DNA from 2 places in the Streptomyces sp. NPDC096012 genome. Region 2 is predicted to be linked to the other one. Evidence: predicted binding sites of a transcription regulator. Region 2 holds the regulator's gene; the other holds the start of a gene.
What was found. The regulator HrcA, encoded in region 2, represses chaperone genes, less so after heat shock. The targets are predictions, from matches to a motif close to TTNGCACTCNGNNNNNCNGAGTGCNAA.
Positions count from the first base shown of each region.

Region 1 (7,836 bases), on a different contig from region 2:
ACCATGGAGGCAAGGAGGCATCGCACTGACATGAATCACGCCCAGCTCACCGCCCTGGGACGGGCGCTCCGGCTGCTCGGGGAGCACGGCGAGGCCCTCGGCGCCGACACGCCGGACGCCCGGCTGCACGAGATCAAGGCCGACCTGCGCAGGGCGCTCGACCTGGTGGAGGAGAGCGCCTCGGGCAGTGCGCCCAGCACCCGGTGCCCGGAGCACCCGCAGGGTCCGGTCGACACGAGCGCACCCGATCTGTGCCTGCTCTGCGAGACCCGGCGGCGGGCCGCCCGGCGCTCGGAGTACCAGAGCGGCAGGCCGCGCCCGGGGGAGCCGGTCGCTCAGGCGCCGTCCCGCTACGGCGTGCGCGGTGACCGGCCGCAGCCCCAGCAGCGCTGGCTGCCGGAGCTGTGGAACGGGCAGGAGTGGCAGCTGTGCGGGACGCCGAGGAGGGACCGGCGCGAGGCCGAGGCGTACCTCGCCGCGCAACGGCGTGGCTCCCGGCCCGCCATGGCGTACCGGCTCGTGCACGAGTTCACCGACTACGAGGTGCTGCGGGTGTGGGGCACGCCGGTGCGCGTCGAGATCGAGCCCATGGGCAATCTGTAGCCGCCGTCAGGGCAGCAGGGGCAGGGGCCGGAACTGGTGCCCCTCCCAGATGCGTCTGCGCCGGGCCTGCGGGTCCGGCAGTACCTTCGGCTCGGCGTCCAGCACCCGCACCGGGCGGGTGCGGGTGTCGTACCGCGGCCAGCCGGGGTCGCCGGTGTGCGCGAACGCCGTCCAGGAGCGGCGGAAGACGGCGGAGAGGTGCTCCGCCTGCGGGGTCGGTCTGCCGCCGGGGAAGAGCAGGCGTCCCAGATCCGCGTCGAACGTGCCGAAGAGCAGCGGCACGTCCAGGCCGTGGCAGGCGCCCAGCGCGCCGTCGCCTCCCGGGGCGGGCCAGGTCAGTTCGTACAGGTGGGACCGGCCGCCGCCGGCCAGTTGGGCCTCGGCCAGCCGCACACTCGGCATGCCGAACAGCCAGTCCGTCTGGACGTGTTCGAACAGCTCGTCGGGGGACGCCTCGGGGAACGCCTCGCGGTAGGCGCGCTCGCCGGCCTCGCCGCCCGGGGCCAGCAGGCGCAGGGCCGCCGCCGCCCGGTCCTCGGTGACGCTGCCGAGCATGCCGGCGATGAACATGAACAGGCGGAACTCGTGGCGGTTGTGGCCCACCAGCAGGTCCACCCCGCGCGCCGCGCCCGAGGCCAGCGCCTGCCAGGGGGTGGTGGGCAGGACGTCGCCGTCGACCACCGGGGAGAAGGGGGTGGCCGTGGGCGCGGCCCGGCCCCAGCGGTCCTGGTACTGGTACATCTTGGCCGCCAGCGCCTGCCCGGCCTCGGGGAGCCGGCGCGGATCCAGGCCGGCCACGTCGGCCGCGGTGGGCTGCCGGCCCGCCTCCGCCGCCAGTGCCGTCGCCATGTCGCGGGCCAGGTCGGGCGAGAAGAACGTGCCGGGGACGCTCTGCGCCACCGCGCGGTGGAACAGCCCCCGCGCCCGCTCCATCGCCAGCAGGGAGGCGACGGAGCCGGCGCCCGCCGACTCGCCGAGGACCGTGACCCGGGCCGGGTCGCCGCCGAACGCGCCGATGTTCTCCTGCACCCACTCCAGGGCCGCCACCTGGTCCAGCAGACCGCGGTTGGCCGGGGCGCCCTCCCAGAGGCCGAAACCCTCCATGCCGACGCGGTAGTTGAAGGTGACGACCACGACGTCGCCCTCCTGGGCCAGGCGCCGGGCGTCGTACCCCGGCTGGCCGCCGTGGCCCAGTTTGTACGCGCCGCCGTGAATCCACACCATCACCGGGCGGGCGGCGGACGGGTCCGGGGCGGGGGTCCACACGTTCAGCGTGAGCCAGTCGTCGCCCATGGGGCCGAGCGGGCCTGCCGCGCGGCCCAGGACGCCCGTCTCCTGCGGGGGCGGCGGCCCGAACGCGAACGCCTCCCGGGTGCCGTCCCAGCGGCGGGCCCGGCGCGGGGCCTGGAAGCGGGCCGCGCCCACCGGCGGCTCAGCGAAGGGAATGCCCCGGAACACCGCCAGGCCCTGCTCGCGCAGGCCGCGCACCGCGCCGCAGGCGGTGCGCACCACGGGGTCGCCGGTGTCCGGGGCCAGGGACTCGCTCGTCGTCATGCTCGCTCCTCACTGGTCATGAGGAGAACGGACGGGAGCGATCACGAGTGCCCGTCAGCTGAGGGTCTTCAGCGCGGCGGCGTCGTACGCCGTCAGCTCGTCGAAGCGGTCGGAGAGGACCTTGGCCGCCCACTCGGGGTCCTGCAGCAGGGCGCGGCCGACGGCGACGAGGTCGAACTCGTCGGCCTCCAGGCGGTCGAGGAGGTTGTCGATGGCCTTGACCTGGGAGCCCTCGCCCTGGAAGGCGCCGATGAAGTCGCCGTCGAGGCCGACCGAGCCGACCGTGATGACCGGCTTGCCGGTGATCTTCTTCGTCCAGCCGGCGAGGTTGAGGTCGGAGCCCTCGAACTCCGGCAGCCAGTAACGGCGGGTGGAGGCGTGGAAGGCGTCGACGCCGGCGGCGGCCAGCGGGGTGAGGATCGCCTCCAGCTCCTCGGGGGTCTCGGCGAGGCGGGCGGTGTAGTCCTGCTGCTTCCACTGCGAGTAGCGGAAGAGGACCGGGAACTCGGGGGACACGGCCTCGCGGACCGCGGCGACGACCTCCGCCGAGAACCGGGCGCGGGCAGCCGGGTCGCCGCCGTACGCGTCGGTGCGGCGGTTGGTGCCCGCCCACAGGAACTGGTCGAGGAGGTAGCCGTGGGCGCCGTGGATCTCGACGCCGTCGAAGCCGATGCGCTCGGCGGCCGCGGCGGCCTCGGCGAACGCGCCGATCACGGCGTCCAGGTCCGCCTGCGTCATCGTCTTGCCGGTGGGCTCGGCACCCGCGGTGACCAGGCCGGAGGGGCCGACGGCGGGGGCGTCCGGGAAGGGCGGGTCGCCCTGCTTGCGGACCATGCCGATGTGCCACAGCTGCGGGACGATCGTGCCGCCCGCCGCGTGCACGTCCTCGGCGACCCGGGCCCAGCCCGCGAGCTGCTCCTCGCCGTGGAAGCGCGGGACGCTGTCGCTCTGGCCGGCCGACTCGTGGCCGACGTAGGTGCCCTCGGTGACGATCAGGCCGACGCCCGCGGCCGCGCGGCGCGCGTAGTAGGACCGCACGTCGTCGCCGGGGACGCCGCCCGGGGAGAACATCCGGGTCATCGGCGCCATCGCGATCCGGTTGGGAACGGTGAGGCCGTTCAGCGCGATCGGACGCGAGAGGATCCTGGCCGCACGGGAGGCGGGCTCGGTGACGGTGACGGTCACGTGGGGGCTCCTGAGAGGTAAGAGTGGAAACCGACTGGTATGTGCGCACGCATTGTTGCACCACATGAAGCAACAGTCGCCACGCTCCCCGCATTCCCGCCCCGGCCCCCGATCCGGCGACGGAAAAAGCCCGAGGGCGGTCTCCCCTGTCGTGCGACAGGGGAGACCGCCCTCGGTCAGGACGCGATCGGCCGTGAGGCGGATCAGAAGTCCATGTCACCGCCCGGCATGCCGCCGCCGGCCGGCGCGGCGGCCTTCTCCGGCTTGTCGGCGATGACGGCCTCGGTGGTGAGGAACAGCGCGGCGATGGAGGCGGCGTTCTGCAGCGCGGAACGGGTCACCTTCGCCGGGTCGATGATGCCCTCGGCGACCAGGTCGACGTACTCGCCGGTCGCGGCGTTCAGGCCGTGGCCCGGGGTCAGGTTGCGCACCTTCTCCACCACGACACCGCCCTCGAGGCCGGCGTTGACGGCGATCTGCTTCAGCGGGGCCTCGAGCGCGATGCGCACGGCGTTGGCGCCGGTCGCCTCGTCACCCTCGAGCTCCAGCTTCTCGAAGACCTGGGAGGCCTGCAGCAGGGCCACGCCACCACCGGCGACGATGCCCTCCTCGACGGCGGCCTTCGCGTTGCGGACGGCGTCCTCGATGCGGTGCTTGCGCTCCTTGAGCTCCACCTCGGTGGCGGCACCGGCCTTGATGACCGCGACACCGCCGGCGAGCTTCGCCAGGCGCTCCTGCAGCTTCTCGCGGTCGTAGTCCGAGTCGCTGTTCTCGATCTCGGCGCGGATCTGGTTCACGCGGCCCTGCACCTGCTCGGAGGAGCCGGCACCGTCCACGATGGTGGTCTCGTCCTTGGTGACGACGACCTTGCGGGCGCGGCCCAGGAGGTCCAGGGTCGCGTTCTCCAGCTTGAGGCCGACCTCCTCGGAGATGACCTCGCCGCCCGTGAGGATGGCGATGTCGCCGAGCATGGCCTTGCGGCGGTCGCCGAAGCCCGGGGCCTTGACGGCGACGGACTTGAAGGTGCCGCGGATCTTGTTGACGACCAGGGTCGACAGGGCCTCGCCCTCGACGTCCTCGGCGATGATCAGCAGCGGCTTGCCCGACTGCATGACCTTCTCCAGCAGCGGGAGCAGGTCCTTGACCGAGGAGATCTTGGAGTTGGCGATCAGGATGTACGGGTCGTCGAGCGACGCCTCCATCCGCTCCATGTCGGTGGCGAAGTACGCCGAGATGTAGCCCTTGTCGAAGCGCATACCCTCGGTGAGCTCCAGCTCCAGACCGAAGGTCTGGGACTCCTCGACGGTGATGACGCCTTCCTTGCCGACCTTGTCCATGGCCTCGGCGATCAGCTCGCCGATCTGGGTGTCGGCGGCGGAGATGGACGCGGTGGAGGCGATCTGCTCCTTGGTCTCCACGTCCTTCGCCTGCTCCAGCAGGGCGGCGGAGACGGCCTCGACGGCCTTCTCGATACCGCGCTTCAGCGCCATCGGGTTGGCGCCGGCGGCGACGTTGCGCAGGCCTTCCTTGACCAGGGCCTGGGCCAGCACGGTCGCGGTGGTCGTACCGTCACCGGCGACGTCGTCCGTCTTCTTGGCGACTTCCTTGACCAGCTCGGCGCCGATCTTCTCGTACGGGTCCTCGAGCTCGATCTCCTTGGCGATGGAGACACCATCGTTGGTGATCGTGGGGGCGCCCCACTTCTTCTCGAGGACGACGTTGCGGCCCTTGGGGCCGAGCGTCACCTTCACGGCGTCCGCGAGCTGGTTCATGCCGCGCTCGAGGCCGCGCCGCGCCTCCTCGTCGAACGCGATGATCTTGGCCATGTGAAGTGGTCCCTCCAGGACTGGGGGTGATTCCTTCGGACCGCGCCCGCGCCCGCGACGGACGGCTCGCCGACCTCGTGGTTCCTTGCCCCACCCGGTCTGCGGGCCTCACCGACCCGGTCCTTCGTTGTCACTCTCACCTTCAGAGTGCTAACGCAATGATTAGCACTCGGCATGCCCGAGTGCAAGGTGCGCCCGCACAGCGAACTCGTCGGGCGGCGGCGGTCGGGTGACGGCCGGACGCGAGCACCAGGGCGGACGGCGGGGCGGCCGGCCACCCGCGCACACCGCGGGCCCGGGCACGACGAAGGGCCCGCACCCTCTGCGAGGTGCGGGCCCTTCGTGACAAGAAACGTTCAGGCGCTGAGGCGAACCATGTCGGCCTGCGGGCCCTTCTGGCCCTGCGAGATCTCGAACTCCACCCGCTGGCCCTCCTCCAGGGTGCGGTAGCCGTCCATCTGAATGGCGCTGTAATGGACGAAGACGTCCGCACCACCGTCGACCGCGATGAAGCCGTACCCCTTCTCCGCGTTGAACCACTTGACGGTGCCCTGAGCCATGCCTAACTCCCCTATTACTGGCCCTTGCACAGATCCACACTTCGCGGACCCGGGTCAGACCTCGCCCCACCAAATGGACGGGGCGTGCGCCGGAACGCGTCGACCGCGGCTGAATGTATCTGTCCAACTGCCGTCTGCAACAGGTCAATCGGACGAGAATTCTGGACGAGGCCGGTCCGGAATGTGGCGAGAATTCGCCTGAATTCAGGGCAAGTCGGGCTCCACAAAAGGAGCAAAAGCCACATAAAACCCGCACACTTTGGCTACTTCTTGCCGGGTCGCGCGGTATGAATCAAGGGGCCGCGATCAGTGGACCGCGAGCGCGTTCCCCAACTGTACCGCGCTCAATCACGCAGAATTGCCCCCTCCGCTTCTCTCACGGAGGAGGCAATCGGGCGAACCTTGCGTAACCGCTGTTACCGAAGGTAATGATCGGTCATTCGGTCAGCAGCCGCCGGCGACGGCGGGAATGATCGAGACACCGGCGCCGTCGGGGGTCTCCGTCTGCAGGCCCTGCTCGAAACGGACGTCGTCGTCGTTGACGTACACGTTGACGAAACGGCGCAGCCTGCCCTGGTCGTCCAGCACCCGGGCGGCGATTCCCGTGTGGTTCTTCTCCAGGTCCTCGATGACCTCGGCGAGGGTCCCGCCCTCCGCGGCGACCTCGGCCCGGCCGCCGGTGTAGGTGCGCAGGATGGTCGGGATGCGAACGGTCACGCTCATGCGAGGCCAGCCTCTCGGAAGGAGTCCAGGGTCGGGCGGATGGTGGCGCTGAGGCCGGTGCCGGCCACCGCGTCCAGGGTCTTCAGGCCGTCGCCGGTGTTGAGGACGACCGTGGTCTTCGCCGGGTCCAGCAGGCCGTTCTCCAGCAGCTTGCGGGTGACGCCGACGGTCACGCCGCCCGCGGTCTCCGCGAAGATGCCCTCGGTGCGGGCCAGCAGCTTGATCGCGGACACGATCTCCTCGTCCGTCACGTCCTCCACGGCACCGCCGGTGCGGCGCGCGATGTCCAGGACGTACGGGCCGTCTGCCGGGTTACCGATGGCCAGGGACTTGGCGATGGTGTCCGGCTTCTGCGGGCGCACCACGTCGTGACCGGCCTTGAAGGCGGTCGACACCGGGGAGCAGCCCTCGGCCTGCGCACCGAAGATCTTGTACGGCCTGTCCTCGACGAGCCCGAGCCTGATCAGCTCCTGCAGGCCCTTGTCGATCTTCGTGAGCTGGGAGCCGGAGGCGATCGGGACGACGAGCTGGTCCGGGAGCCGCCAGCCGAGCTGCTCGCAGATCTCGTACGCCAGGGTCTTGGACCCCTCCGCGTAGTACGGCCGCAGGTTGACGTTGACGAAGCCCCAGCCCTCGCCGGCCGGGTCGCCGATCAGCTCCGAGCAGAAGCGGTTCACGTCGTCGTAGTTGCCCTCGATGCCGACCAGCTCACCGCCGTAGACGGCGGCCATGACGACCTTGCCCTGCTCCAGGTCGTGCGGGATGAACACGCAGGACCGGAAGCCGGCGCGGGCGGCGGCGGCGCCCACGGCGCCGGCCAGGTTGCCGGTGGAGGAGCAGGAGAGCGTGGTGAAGCCGAAGGCGCGGGCGGCCTCCAGGGCCTGGGCGACGACGCGGTCCTTGAAGGAGTGCGTGGGGTTGCCGGAGTCGTCCTTCACGAAGAGGCCGCCGGTCACCCCCAGCTCGCCCGCCAGGTTGTCGGCCTTGACCAGCTTGGTCCAGCCCGGGTTGATGTTGGGCTTGTCGGCCACGTCGGCGGGGACGGGCAGCAGCGGGGCGTACCGCCAGATGTTCGCGGGGCCCGCCTCGATGCGGGCGCGCAGCTCTTCGGTGCCGTAGGCGGAGAAGTCGTAGGCGATCTCCAGCGGGCCGAAACACTCCTCGCACGCGAAGACCGGACCGAGGGGCACGCGGTGGCCGCACTCGCGACAGCTCAGGGCCGCGGCGGGTCCGAGGTCGACGGTGGAACTGCTGGTGCTTGCAACTGTCTGCACAGCCATGGAGGCGAGGCCCTTTCTCCTCATCTTCCTCACGACGCATCTCGCCGCGAGACGGATTTGGCACCTTCCCTAGCCGGGAGCCTCGCGTGGAAGACGAGTACCGGC
Region 1 covers NZ_JBEOTD010000001.1:137,512-145,347, reverse strand. The annotation lists gene ABVB68_RS00745 (hypothetical protein) at 31-603, shown strand; gene ABVB68_RS00740 (carboxylesterase/lipase family protein) at 610-2,157, opposite strand; gene ABVB68_RS00735 (NADH:flavin oxidoreductase) at 2,212-3,342, opposite strand; gene groL (chaperonin GroEL) at 3,546-5,168, opposite strand; gene ABVB68_RS00725 (cold-shock protein) at 5,525-5,728, opposite strand; gene ABVB68_RS00720 (MoaD/ThiS family protein) at 6,173-6,451, opposite strand; gene thrC (threonine synthase) at 6,448-7,731, opposite strand; SAM riboswitch class I at 7,749-7,836, opposite strand, start outside.
Region 1: a site for HrcA is predicted at 5,331-5,357, ahead of groL (chaperonin GroEL). Genes of this name have one in related genera too.

Region 2 (7,836 bases):
AGCGGGCGGGGGCCGGGGTGGGCCCAGGCCAGCCAGGCGGAGTCGGGTGAGAAGGCGAGCCCGCAGACCTCGCCGTCGTCGCTGCGGTCGACCTCGCGGACCTCGCCGGTCTCCCGCTCGACGAGCAGCAGCCGTCCGTCGTGCGCGGCGACGGCGGCCCGGCCGCCGTCGGGTGACACGGCCAGTTCCAGGACCCGGCCGAGCTGTCCGGCGGCGAGCCGGCGGGGCGGGGCGCCGGGGACGGTCCCGGTCGCGGGGGCGAACTCCAGGGCGTCCTCGCCCTCCGCGTCCGTCACCCACACCGCCCACTCCTCGCCCTCGGCGCGGAAGGCGCGGGGCAGCCGGGCGCGGACGCCGGGGGTGGCGGCGAGGGCGCGGGCGGGGCCGGAGCGGTGGGTGACCCAGTGGACGCCGCCGCGCACACAGACGGCGCTGCCCCGGGCGGTGTGGCCGGGCGAGGCCTCCGTGAACCAGTGGGAGGCGTTCACCGGATACGGGCACAGGTCCGGGCGGGGTCCGCCGAGCCGGACCCCGAGGCGGCGGGGCTCGGCGCCCTCCAGGTCGTCCAGCAGCCACAGTTCGCCCGCCGAGGCGTACAGCGGCTGCCGTCCCCGGCCGCGTGCCGGGCGTAGAAGCCGTCCAGCGGGGTGTGGCGGCGCAGGTCGGAGCCGTCGGGCAGGGAGGAGTACAGCGCGCCGGTGCCCTCGTGGTCGCTGAGGAACGCGATCCGGTCCCGCACCCACACCGGGCACTCGATGTTCCCGTCGAGCTCCGGGTGGAGCCGTACGAACTCGCCGTCGCCGTCCGGGTCGATCCACAACTTGCCCGCCGTGCCGCCGCGGTAGCGCTTCCAGTAGGCGGCCTCGAGGCCCATCGGCGCGGACAGCAGCACGGTGGCCGGCCCGAAGGCCACGTCGCCGACCGGTCCGTACGGCAGGGTCTCGGCCGGTCCGCCGTCCAGCGGGACGGCGTGCGCCCAGGTGTGCCGGAAGCTGTGCCGGCCCTGCGCGCCGAGGGCGAGCACCCGCCCGTCCGCCGTCCAGCCGCGCACCTGGGTACGGCGGTTGCCCCAGTACGTCAGGCGCTCGGCCGGGCCCCCGTCGACGGGGGCGACGTGCACCTCGGGTGCGCCGTCCCGGGTGGAGGTCCAGGCGAGATGCCGCCCGTCCGGCGAGATCCGGGGCAGGGTCACCGGCACGTTGTCGGCGCTCACCCGCCAGGCGCGGCCGCCGTCGAGGGGCGCGAGCCAGACGTCGTCCTCGGCGACGAACGTCACCAAGTCGCCGTGCAGGTGGGGGAATCGGAGATAGCCGGAGGTCGCCGTGGTTCCCGTCGAAGCACCCTGAGTCACCCCGTCACTGTACGCAGTGGCCGGTGCGTCCCGCTTCCCGTTCCGATCACTTGCCCTCGACGGGGCGGCAGCCGGGGTCGTTCCCGCACCAGACGGTCCGGGTCACGGTGACCGTCACGGTCGGCCGCGGCTGCCCCACGGTGGGCGGCCGGTACGTCGGCCCGGGGGGCGTGGCGTCGCAGTCGCCCAGCCCGCGGACGTGGAACACCCGTCTGCCGCCGACCTCGGCCGTCAGGTCCCCGCGCACGCAGGCGCCGTCGACGGCCTTGGTCACCCTGCCGGTGACGGTGATCTTCCGCCTGTCCCTGGTCTCACCCCGGCAGTCGACGGAGACGACGGTGGTCTCGCTCGGCGACGGCGACTTCCCCACCGCGGGGCCGCCCTTGCCGTAACCGCCGGTGCAGGTGAGCCAGTTGACGTCCACGTGCTCGCGTTCGAGCTGCGCCGTCGCGGTGGTGTCGGTGGTGTAGGCGGCGGTCGCGGAGCTGAGATCGCCCGGCCGGCACGCCGCCATGGCGCCCCCCGTCACCACGACCAGGCCCGCGACGGCGGCCGCCCGCGTCGCACGCCGCCCTCGGGTCCCCGGCGTCCCTGCCGCCCGTGGTGTCCGTACCGCCCATGCCGTCCATGCCCCCATGCAGGGCAGCGTGCCACCGCCGCGGACGGCACGAAAGACCACATACGGCCAGTCACCCTTTCGTGTCCCGGGCCCGCCGGTGCCCTCAGCCGCGCAGCAGCAGCCACTCCTGGAGTTCCACCAGGTTGCCCTCCGGGTCCTTGAGGTGGGCGACGCGCATGCGGTCGGTCATGGGGGCCGGCCCGTGCAGCAGGGTCGCGCCCCGGGAGGTGATCTCCGCGCAGTAGGTGTCGAGATCGTCCACGCGCAGCACGACCATGGAACGGTGGCCGGTGGCGCTCTCGCCCACCTCCCGCAGGAACTCCACCATCATCACCCGGTCCTGCAGCGCGATCCCGGCGGAACCGGCGTGCGGGCTGAACTTCTCGTACGGCCCCTCGGTCGCGCCGGACTGCGGCTTGAGACCGAGGACGTCGGCGTAGAAGCGGTAGCAGGAGGCGAAGTCGGTGACGAGGAGCCGGACTTGGGCGAGTTCCACGGTGTGTCCCCCAGGCGGGTCAGGACCAGCGGCCGGTACGGCCCAGCAGCAGGGCCGCGGCGGCGGTGCCGGCGGTGGATGTACGCAACACGGTAGGACCGAGGACGTACGGCCGCGCACCCGCCTCCGCGAAAACGGCCAGCTCCTCGGGGGAGACACCGCCCTCGGGGCCGACGACCAGCACGATCTCGCCCCGGGCGGGCAGTTCGGCGGTGGCGAGCCGCTCGGCGCCGCTCTCGTGCAGGACGGCGGCGAAGTCCGCCCCGGCCAGCAGCGCGGCGACCTGCCTGGTCGTCGCCGCGTCCGCGACCTCGGGGAAGCGCACCCGGCGGGACTGCTTGCCGGCCTCGCGGGCGGTGGCCCGCCACTTGCCGAGGGCCTTCAGCCCGCGCTCGCCCTTCCACTGGGTGATGCACCGGGACGCCTGCCAGGGCACGACGGCGTCGACGCCGACCTCGGTCATCGTCTCGACGGCCAGCTCGCCGCGGTCGCCCTTGGGCAGCGCCTGGACGACCGTGATCCGCGGCACCGCCGGGGGCTCCTCGTGGACGGGATCCAGGTCACCGACCACCAGGCGGTCCTTGCCCTCGGCCGCCTTGACGACGCCCTCGGCCCACCGGCCGCGCCCGTCGGTGAGGACCACGTCCTCGCCGGCCCGCAGCCGCTTCACGGACACCGCGTGCCGGCCCTCGGGCCCGTCGAGCACGAACTCCGGCCCGACGCTGTCGAGTCGGTCGACGACGAAGACGGGCGCGGTCATCGCCGGTCACCTCCGGGCCCCGGCAGCTCCGACAACGCTGTCCTGGCGTCGGCGAGTTCGGCCGCCAGCAGCTCCACCAGCCGGCCGGCGGGCAGCTCCCGGGCCAGCCGGTGTCCCTGCCCGGCCCACAGCGCCATGCCCTGCGCGTCCCCGGCCTTGGCGGCGGCCTTGCGCAGCGGGGCGGTGAGGTGGTTGATCTCCGGGTACGCGGCGGGGGCGTACGGTCCGTGCTCGCGCAGGAACCGGTTGACCAGGCCGCGCGCCGGGCGTCCGGTGAAGGCGCGGGTCAGCTCGGTACGCACGAACAGCGGGTTGGTCAGCGCCTGTTTGTGCTGCTCGTGGGCGCCGGACTCGGGGGTGGCGAGGAAGGCGGTGCCCAGCTGGGCCGCGCTCGCGCCCGCCGCGAGGACGGCGGCGATCTGGCCGCCGCGCATGATGCCGCCGGCGGCGACGACGGGGATGCCCACGGCCTCGCGGATCTGCGCGATCAGCGACAGCAGCCCGATGCCGGAGCCGTCGTTCTCCGGGACGTCCCGGTGCGTTCCCTGGTGACCGCCGGCCTCCACGCCCTGCGCGATCACCGCGTCGGCCCCGGCCCGCTCGACCGCGCGCGCCTCCTCGGCGGTGGTGGCGGTGACGAGCGTGACGGTTCCCGCCCGGCGCAGCGACTGCAGCGCCTCCCGGCTCGGGACGCCGAAGTGGAAGGAGACGACCGGCACCGGGTTGTCGAGGAGGACGGCGAGCTTGGCGTCGTAGCCGTCGTCCCGGCCGCTGTCCGGATCGCCCAGCTCGGTCTCGTACCAGGCGGCCTCGCCGGCCAGCTGGTGGGCGTAGACCTCGACGGCACCCGACTCGGCGTGCTCGGGCTGGGGCATGAACACGTTCACACCGAAGGGGCGGCTGGTGAGCCCCCGCAGCTGCTTGATCTCCTGGTACATGCCGTCGGCGGTCTTGTATCCGGCGGCGAGGAACCCGAGACCACCGGCCTCGCAGACGGAGGCGGCGAGCTGCGGGACGGAGACACCGCCCGCCATGGGGGCCTGCACGATCGGGTGGGGAAAGAGATCGGTCAGCGCGGAGGACATGAGCGCATGTTGTCACGTCCTCCGAACAAGTCCGAATCCGGGCGTCGCACGGCATAGGACAGGGGCATGAGGGGTACCGGGGCACCCCTCGCACCGCCGTTCACCGCCCGTTGAAGGCGTCCTTCAGCCGTGAGAACAACCCCTGCTGACCGGGCTGGAACTGCCCCTGCGGCCGCTCCTCGCCGCGCAGCTTGGCCAGCTCGCGCAGCAGCCGCTCCTGCTCCGGGTCGAGCTTGCCCGGGGTCTGCACCTCGACGTGGACGATCAGGTCGCCCCGGCCGCCACCGCGCAGATGCGTGATGCCGCGGTCGTGCAACGGGATCGACTGGCCGGACTGGGTGCCGGGCCGGATGTCGACCTCCTCCATGCCGTCCAGCGTCTCCAGCGGCACCTTGGTGCCGAGGGCCGCCGCCGTCATCGGGATCGTGACCGTGCAGTGCAGGTCGTCACCGCGGCGCTGGAACATCGCGTGCGGCAGCTCGTGGATCTCGACGTACAGGTCGCCGGCCGGGCCGCCGCCGGGACCGACCTCGCCCTCACCGGCGAGCTGGATGCGGGTGCCGTTGTCGACACCGGCCGGGATCTTCACGGTGAGCGTGCGCCGCGAGCGGACGCGGCCGTCGCCGGCGCACTCCGGGCACGGGGTCGGGACCACCGTGCCGAAGCCCTGGCACTGGGGGCAGGGCCGCGAGGTCATGACCTGGCCCAGGAAGGACCGGGTGACCTGCGAGACCTCACCGCGGCCGCGGCACATGTCGCAGGTCTGGGCGGAGGTGCCCGGCGCCGCGCCCTCGCCGTTGCAGGTGTTGCAGACGACCGCGGTGTCGACCTGGATGTCCTTGGTCGTCCCGAAGGCCGCCTCGTCCAGCTCGATCTCGATCCGGATCATCGCGTCCTGGCCGCGCCGGGTGCGCGAGCGCGGCCCGCGCTGCGACGCCGTACCGAAGAACGCGTCCATGATGTCCGAGAAGTTGCCGAAGCCGCCGGCCCCGAAACCGCCCGCGCCCGCGCCGCCCGACTGGGAGAGCGGGTCGCCGCCGAGGTCGTAGACCTGCTTCTTCTGCGGGTCCGACAGCACCTCGTAAGCGGCGTTGATCTCCTTGAACCGCTCCTGGGTCTTCGGATCGGGGTTGACGTCCGGGTGCAGCTCGCGCGCGAGCCGACGGAACGCCTTCTTGATCTCATCCTGCGACGCGTCGCGGCGCACGCCGAGAACGGCGTAGTAGTCCGTGGCCACTTACGACTCCGCCAGGATCTGTCCGACGTACCGTGCCACTGCGCGTACCGCTCCCATCGTTCCCGGGTAGTCCATGCGGGTCGGTCCGACCACGCCGAGCTTGGCGACCGCCTCGCTGCCCGAACCGTAACCGACCGACACGACGGACGTGGAGTTGAGTCCTTCATGGGCGTTCTCGTGGCCGATGCGCACGGTCACGCCCGGATCCTTCGCCTCGCCCAGGAGCTTGAGGAGCACGACCTGCTCCTCGAGGGCCTCCAGGACGGGCCGGATCGTGAGGGGAAAGTCATGCCCGAAGCGGGTGAGATTGGCGGTGCCGCCGATCATCAGCCGCTCCTCGTTCTCCTCGACCAGTGTCTCCAGCAGGGTGGAGAGCACGGTGGAGACCGTACCGCGGTCCTCGGCCTCGAAGCCTTCCGGCAGGTCCTCGACCAGCATCGGCACGTCCGCGAACCGGCGGCCCGCGACCCGGCTGTTCAGCCGCGCCCGCAGATCGGCCAGCGAGGAGTCGCCGAACGGCGCCGGGCAGTCGACCATCCGCTGCTCGACCCGGCCGGTGTCCGTGATCAGCACCAGCATCAGGCGCGCGGGAGCCAGCGAGAGCAGCTCCACGTGCCGGACGGTGGACCGGGTCAGGGACGGGTACTGCACGACGGCGACCTGCCGGGTCAGCTGCGCGAGCAGCCGCACCGTGCGCGCCACGACGTCGTCGAGGTCGACGGCGCCCTCCAGGAAGTTCTGGATCGCCCGCCGCTCGGGCCCGGTCATCGGCTTCACGCCCGCGAGCTTGTCCACGAACAGGCGGTAGCCCTTGTCGGTGGGGATGCGCCCGGCGCTGGTGTGCGGCTGCGCGATGTACCCCTCGTCCTCCAGGGCCGCCATGTCGTTGCGCACGGTCGCCGGGGAGACGCCGAGGCTGTGCCGCTCGGTGAGCGCCTTCGAACCGACCGGCTCCTCGGTACCCACATAGTCCTGGACGATGGCGCGCAGGACCTGAAGCCTGCGTTCACTCAGCATCCGCGCGCACCTCCAGCACGTCGTCCCCAGTCGCCTCGGGGCGTCCTCCTGGCACTCTTCCCTCGCGAGTGCCAGCATCCCCCGGCCCAGTGTACGGCTGTCGGGTACACACAAGGCAAGGTCGTCCCCCGCGGTATCGCGTCCGCTCCGGGTCGTACCGCTAGCGTCGCGGTATGACGGTGACTTGGGAAGAGCTGGGGTGGGAGAGGCTGGCCGCCGGCGTCGGGCGGTGCCGACTGCCCGGCTGGGACTGCACGGTGGGGCTGGTCCTCGGCGAGGGTACGGCACTGATGGTCGACGCCGGCTCGAGCGTCGCCGAGGGGGCGCGGCTGCGGGCGCAGGCGCAGCGGCTTTCCGGCGGCCGTGTGACCCATCTCGCGCTCACCCACCCCCACTTCGACCACGTCTTCGGGGCCGCCGCGTTCGCCGGGACGGAGGGGTACGGGGCGGTGGGCGTCGACGCGGTGTTCGCGTACGGCCGCGAGGAGCTGCGCGCGGACGCGATCAGGAACGGTCTGCCGCAGGCCGACGCGGACGAGGCGGTGGACGCGCTCGCCCCGCCCCGGCACCTGGTCTCCGGCGAGTGGACCCTCGGCCTCGGCGGCGGCCACCAGGCCCTGCTGGCCAACGTGGGGCCCGGGCACACCGCGCACGACCTGGCGGTCCTGGTCCCCGGCTCGGTGTCCGGCGGGCCGGAGGTCGTCTTCTGCGGCGACCTGGTCGAGGAGTCGGGTGAGCCCCAGGCGGGCCCGGACGCGGTCCCGTCCCGCTGGCCGGACGCGCTCGACCGCCTCCTCTCCCTGGGCGGCGAGGACGCGCTCTTCGTCCCCGGCCACGGGGCCGTCGTCGACGCGGCCTTCGTGCGCCGCCAACGCGACGACCTGGCAACGCGGTTCGGTGTGACCTGAGACACATTCCCCGGGGCCGCGTGAGCTGTGCCGCTCCGGACGGTGGGTTTCGGCGTGTCGTGGGCTGCGGCATCCGGGTTCTCCTATCGTCATCCGAATGCGCCAGTACTCCGCCGACCTGACCCCGCCGTGGAAGAAGCCGAAGCCCGTGCCGGAAGTGCCGGCCGAGCCGGGCCTGGTGGTGGAGGAACCCGGCAGCGGGTTCTGCGGGGCGGTGATCCGCTGCGAGGCGGGCACGGTGACCCTGGAGGACCGCTTCGGCAAGCACCGGGTGTTCCCGATGGAGCCGCGCGGCTTCCTGCTGGAGGGCAGGGTGGTCACCCTGGTGAGGCCCGCCGCGGGCCCGGCACGGCCCACCCGCAC
Region 2 covers NZ_JBEOTD010000004.1:285,224-293,059, forward strand. The annotation lists partial or broken gene ABVB68_RS07070 (S41 family peptidase) at 1-1,279, opposite strand, end outside; gene ABVB68_RS07075 (hypothetical protein) at 1,398-1,865, opposite strand; gene ABVB68_RS07080 (VOC family protein) at 2,074-2,466, opposite strand; gene ABVB68_RS07085 (16S rRNA (uracil(1498)-N(3))-methyltransferase) at 2,486-3,226, opposite strand; gene ABVB68_RS07090 (nitronate monooxygenase) at 3,223-4,311, opposite strand; gene dnaJ (molecular chaperone DnaJ) at 4,412-5,548, opposite strand; gene hrcA (heat-inducible transcriptional repressor HrcA) at 5,549-6,565, opposite strand; gene ABVB68_RS07105 (MBL fold metallo-hydrolase) at 6,739-7,473, shown strand; gene ABVB68_RS07110 (DUF3097 domain-containing protein) at 7,571-7,836, shown strand, end outside.